DNA from 2 places in the Lysinibacillus sp. GbtcB16 genome. Region 2 is predicted to be linked to the other one. Evidence: riboswitches for the same ligand, from Rfam matches in the RefSeq annotation. Region 2 holds a riboswitch; the other holds the start of a gene.
What was found. A riboswitch is a leader RNA that binds a small molecule or an ion and turns the genes downstream of it on or off. The one in region 2 is predicted to bind cyclic di-AMP.
Positions count from the first base shown of each region.

Region 1: it holds a riboswitch for cyclic di-AMP, as region 2 does, so the genes downstream of both, KVT27_RS09810 (TrkH family potassium uptake protein) here and KVT27_RS18105 (APC family permease) in region 2, are expected to answer to the same signal.

Region 1 is NZ_JAGXJV010000001.1:1,943,966-1,947,183, reverse strand. Features, by position in the region: gene KVT27_RS09820 (hypothetical protein) at 170-400, shown strand; gene KVT27_RS09815 (hypothetical protein) at 578-727, shown strand; cyclic di-AMP (ydaO/yuaA leader) riboswitch at 1,004-1,144, shown strand; gene KVT27_RS09810 (TrkH family potassium uptake protein) at 1,313-2,650, shown strand; gene KVT27_RS09805 (potassium channel family protein) at 2,673-3,218, shown strand, end outside.
Region 2 is NZ_JAGXJV010000006.1:14,089-17,306, forward strand. Features, by position in the region: gene KVT27_RS18095 (PepSY domain-containing protein) at 1-250, shown strand, start outside; gene KVT27_RS18100 (PepSY domain-containing protein) at 343-861, shown strand; cyclic di-AMP (ydaO/yuaA leader) riboswitch at 1,075-1,224, shown strand; gene KVT27_RS18105 (APC family permease) at 1,344-3,167, shown strand.

The DNA.
Region 1 (3,218 bases), on a different contig from region 2:
TGCTGATGGATCGCCGTATGCGATGAAAGTCGCCTGTACGGTGAAGGCTCGTTATAAAACCGAAAAGTTATAAGACGAGAACAGCGCACAAAACGATTTTAGAATTGATGGTTATAAAGGAAATGGTGAATTAACTTTCAAAATTAATCCCGCAATAGGATCCACAAGTATGAAGGTACAACAATCAACTGATGGAGGAATAACTTGGATTGATTCAACACTTGTTGCAGTATTTGATGGTCCTAATTTTAACCCAAACTATAACAACCCTATATTAACAGAAACAAGTTATGGTGTTAGAATTGGTGGATTAATGGTGGGCACTACCTATCACATTAAGTTAGTTGTAACAGGTGGCATTAAAGATGGTGATTCTAATATTGTAGTTACTACTTATTAATTCGTTTAGTTTAAACCTCACCAATAGGTGGGGTTTTTTCTTGAACAAAATTATACGCAATATAACTAGCATTATATTTTGCCTTCCACAATCAGCTGTGGAGGGCTATTTTTATACAACAAGACCTAAGCAATGCACTTTGCCGAGCGGTGCTATTTTTATTTGTGAGGTGTTGACATGGACAGTCAAACAGAAGCTTTAATCGGAATTTTATGTACAGTATTAGATGCTTTTATTGGGGTGCTCACTTACAACCGTAATCGAGACAAGGATGTTAAGAACGATGCATCTGATTCAGCCGTAATACGCACGAAACTAGACAATTAACGCTGGGGTAGAATCGATTAGGAATGATATTAAAGCACAAGAAATGCGTGTTACAGGGTTATCAGAGCGTGGTGACACCTTATATTAAAAATTATTATTAAAGAAGACCGAGAAATGTTTCTAGAGCTTAATTTTGAATATTAATTGAATTCCTCCGATATTTAATATGTTACAACATACACCAATGGAGTGATCAGTTTAATAAGCATAGATAAATATTTTCCTTGTTTACAAAATTTATATGAAGGAGTACAATAATTCCGTAAATCAGAACTAATAAAATATCGGCCAAATCTCAACAATTGAGAACGGAGGACCCATTATTTTGGGGTTAATTCTGCCTTGCAGAAAGGATGAGATATTCTCTTTCGCCATCCTACCCGTCAGCTAACTTCGTCGGCTAAAGCGAAGGAGGTCATAAAGAAGACCGCCTAACTCAGTAATTTTTTATTGCTTGTTTAGATCGGTCTTTTTTTATTTTCCAATAAAAGGGTTGCGAATGGTTTTTATTCCGCACATGATTCATATAAATTCAAATTTTGGGTAAAGTAATGTATTACTATGTACCACACTTAGGAGATAAAAATGAAGAGCTTAAAAGAAAATCTTGATCCTGCAAAGATTCTTGTTTTGGGATTCGCTATTCTAATTTTTATAGGTGCTTTTTTATTAACTCTACCTATAGCAACAGAAGATGGTAAAGGTCTAGCATTTTTAGATGCATTATTTACTGCTACGTCGGCTACATGCGTTACAGGTCTTGTAGTTGTTGATACCGGTGAAACATTTTCATTGTTTGGAGAAATTGTAATTCTAATCCTAATACAAGTAGGTGGGCTAGGATTTATGACATTTGCAACCTTTTTATTTGTTCTATTAGGGAAAAAAATTTCTTTAAAAGAAAGGTTGTTATTGAAAGAAGCTTTTAATACAAATTCAACTGCTGGCGTAGTTAGATTAGTTAAACGGATATTAATTTTCACTGTCATAACTGAATGTATTGGTGGTATATTGCTTGCCGTTCGTTTTTCGTTTGATATGTCTATTGGTCAAGCAATCTATTATGGATTCTTCCATGCCATTTCAAATTTTAATAATGCTGGTTTCGATTTAATGGGAGGGTTTAACAGTTTAACTGATTATGTTGACGATCCCATTGTAGTTTTAACAATTAGTTCTCTTATCATCTTAGGGGGATTAGGTTTTATTGTGATTAATGAACTTTATGAATATCGTGAAATTCGTACTTTCTCGGTACACACAAAGGTTGTTTTAAGCACAACGCTTATCCTTATTGTTGGAGCAACTATTTTAATATTCTTATTTGAGTATAGTAATGTAAAAACATTAGGTTCCTTATCTCCAACAGGAAAAGGTCTTGGCGCTTTATTCCATAGTGTTACACCTAGAACTGCTGGTGCTAATACATTATCTATGGGAGATTTAACTCATGCAACCTTGTTCTTAACCATCTTTTTGATGTTCATTGGAGGAGGATCAGGTTCGACTGCAGGTGGTATTAAAGTCACTACGTTCGCAGTATTAATTATAACTGCCCTTTCTCAACTAAAAGGAAAAGAAGAAGTAGTTTTATTTAAACGTCGTATTGTTATTGAAAATATCCTAAAGGCACTAACTGTCGCAATGAGTGGTATCATGATAGTAGTTGTTGTCACTTTCATGTTAAGTATTACGGAAAAAGGTCATGTATTTATAATGTATCTATTTGAAGCCACTTCAGCATTCGGTACTGTTGGTTTATCGATGGGGTTAACGCCTGAGCTTTCACCAATTGGTCGTTTTATAATTATTTTAACAATGTTTGTGGGGAGATTAGGACCTCTTACATTAGGTTTTGCAATTACTAAAAGACGTAAACAGGAAGCATACCGACGTCCAAAAGGTAAAATAATGATTGGATAAATAAACGGGGAGTGTATAGAGAGTGGATAAAAAACAATATGCTGTGATAGGATTAGGAAGATTTGGAACCAGTATCGCAAGAAGATTACATGAAGCTGGGCAAGAAGTTTTGGGTATAGATTTAGATGAAGAGAGTGTAGAAGATGCTGAAACTTTTTACACACACGGAGTTATTGCAGATTCTACGGATGAGAAGGCACTTAGATCCTTAGGAATTACCAACTTTGACTGTATAATTGTAGCAATTGGTGATGATATTCAAGCAAGTATTTTGACTTGTATGCTACTTAAAAATCTTGGATTAAAAAAAATAATCGCAAAAGCTATTGGAAAACGTCACGGTCAAGTTTTAGAAGCAATAGGAGTGGATTGGATTATCTATCCTGAAAGGGATATGGGAGACCGAGTTGCCAATCAACTTCTTTCACCAAACACTCTCGATTATATTGAACTTTCTAAGGATCATAATATAGAAGAAATTATTATCCCTTCAAAAATGGTTGGTAAGAACTTAAAAGAGCTGAACATTCGTGCTAAATTCAACGTTAGTGTAATCGCAATAATAAGA
Region 2 (3,218 bases):
TTCGGGTGAAGTGTTATCTGAAAAAGATGTAGAACCATTAAATCAGCCTGAAAAACCTCACATTATTACCGAACAGCAAGCCATTGATATAGCGCTGCAACAATTAACAGGGAAAGTGGATTCTGTAGATTTTGAAGATACTGCGGAGGGCGGTTATTATTTAGTTGAAATTGAAACAGAGCATGAAGAAGCCACGTTCCAAATTCATGCTGTATCTGGAAAGGTCCTTTCTGTTTCATGGGACGATTAAAGAGTTTTCTCATGGAATTCTAATGTTCCTCTTATAGTTCTATCATCTTTGCTTGGTAAGCTAAAAGCAGATAAAACAAAGGAGAGATGAACATGAAAAAAATAATGATGATTCCTGCATTAGTGGTGACTCTTGGTGTTGGAGCGGCAATTGGTTCAACAACTTTATTATCAGGAAGTGCACAAGAAAAAAAGATCCTATCCATGCAAGAAATCGAAAAGAAAGCATTATCAGTAGTGGATGGGACAGTAGCAGATATTGAACTAGATCAAAACCGCTACCGCTCTGTTTATGAGGTAGAGGTGCATGCTGATAAAGAAGAGTATGATTTAAAATTCGATGCCTATACTGGTAAATTACTTAAGCAGAAGAAAGAGCGTCAAGATGACGATGATAATGAATGGGTTAACGCTAATACTGCTACTAACCTTATAAGTAAAGAAAAGGCTATTGAAGCGGCTCTAACAAAAGCAAAGGGTACAGTCACAAAAATTAAATTAGATGATGGTATTTATGAAATTGAGTTAAAAAATGGGCAATATGAATATGATGTTGATGTTGATTCGATTACAGGAGAAATTGTTGATTTTGAACAAGATATGGAAGACTAATAATAGTTGTTGCCTTAAAAGTAGAGCATACTTTTAAGGCTTTTTTTGTTGTAAAATGCCTTTAAATTAGGTATTCGCGGGTAAATTAATTTCTACCATGGATATTAACAATGTTTTCAAAAAGTCTATGTATTTCACTTGTAAAAAATAAAAATTTTCTTCTTTACTTTTTTAATCGACAGGCGTAATATGACATCATTATTAAAGTTTCAAATTTCTAAATCGCTGAAGCAAACTAGACGCGGGGGACCCATTTTAGACGGAGCGCATAAGCAATCCTTGGGGTGAATCTCTTCTTTTGAAGGGTAGGGCTACTCAGGCCCGAATCCGACAGCTAACCTCGTAAGCGTTAAGAGCAGAAAAGTTGGAGCTTGGCAGACAGATGAGCGTCTACAAGTCTTATTTAGTGATGACTTGTAGGCGTTTTTTGATCTCATTTAGGAAGGCGAAACACAATCTAAGAAACTAGAAGGTGTTTATTGATGAAATCCTCATTTAAACGTTATGTAATCGGCAAACCATTAAGATCCGATGCGTTAGGGGAACAAAAGCTTAGTAAAACAAAGGCATTGGCAATATTATCGTCCGATGCTTTGTCTTCCGTAGCCTATGGACCGGAACAAATTTTAATTGTCCTGATGACTGTGGGAACATTAGCATTTTGGTATTCTTTACCGATTGCGGTAGGGGTCGTTGTCCTATTGGTGGCGCTGACTTTATCATATCGTCAGGTTATATTCGCCTATCCACACGGGGGCGGCGCTTATGTAGTTTCTAGGGAAAATTTAGGTGTGAACGCAGGTCTTGTAGCAGGTGGCTCATTGCTCGTTGATTATATTTTAACGGTAGCGGTAAGTGTATCAGCAGGGACAGATGCAATTACATCGGCATTTCCAAGTCTGCACCCATACAATGTGCCAATTGCTATTATCTTTGTGATTTTTTTAACGGTCTTGAACTTACGTGGTGTAACAGAGTCCGCCTCTGTTTTGGCATACCCTGTCTACCTGTTTGTAGTCGTTATGCTAGTGTTGATTGGGATGGGGCTCTATAATGTTGCAACAGGTCAGGTGCCAGCAGAGCTGCATCCAAAGATAGGTACACCTGTCGCAGGGATTAGTTTATTTATATTATTAAAGGCATTTGCGACAGGGAGCTCAGCTTTAACAGGGGTAGAAGCTATATCGAATGCAATCCCTAATTTTAGAAATCCTGCTCCTAATAATGCTGCTAAAACATTGTTAGCAATGGGCGGAATCTTAGCGGTTTTATTTATCGGTATTGTTAGTTTAGCTTATTTTTACGGAATTGCGCCAACTTCGGAAGCGACAGTCGTTTCCCAACTAGCAGAAGCAAGTGTTGGTCGAAATTTCTTTTATTATATAGTACAGGGTACAACAGCGATGATTTTGGTACTTGCAGCAAATACGGGCTATTCAGCATTTCCTCTACTTGCTGTCAATTTATCAAAAGACGGTTTTATTCCGAGAATATTTCAAATGCGTGGGGATCGCCTAGGGTATTCTAATGGCATTATGATGCTAGGGCTAGCAGCCATTGTCTTAATCATCTTATTTGATGGGGCAACAGAGCATTTAATTCCACTCTATGCTGTTGGGGTATTTATTCCGTTTACATTAGCGCAAACGGGAATGATGCGAAAATGGTGGCGTGAAAAACCTACTGGCTGGATGGCAAAATTTACGATTAACACAATTGGTGCAGCTATTTCGTTTATCGTAGCGATGATGTTTTTTGTAACGAAGTTGCCTCAGGTATGGCCAGTGTTTGTCTTTTTACCAATTATCATTTTTGTATTTCATCGGATCAAGCTTCATTATCAAGCCGTTGGAGAACAGCTGAGATTGAGTAAAGAGGAAGTCGCTACTATTGAAGGAAATGTATTCATCGTACCAGTAGCTGGTATAACGAAGGTGGTTGAAAATTCCCTTCATTATGCGAAATCACTAAAGGTTGATAAAATTATTGCCTTTTATGTGGCTTTCGATCAAGCTGATGCAAAAGCCTTCGAAGAAAAGTGGCAGGCTTGGCAACCAGACATTCGACTAGTAACCTATTATTCGGCTTATCGTAGCATCACACAACCATTGATCAAATTTATAGATAAAGTGGACCATCAATGTGCGAAAACAGGTCATAAAGTAACGGTTGTCATCCCTCAATTTTTACCGAAAAAGGGCTGGCATCATATGCTTCACAATCAATCAAGCTTATTAATACGTACAACATTGTTATTTCACAGAAATGTCGTGATTATGACAGTACCTTTTCATTTATCAAAATAATGCTAGCATGCTAGAAAATTGTCTGTTATAATCAGTACGTTGATTGAAAAC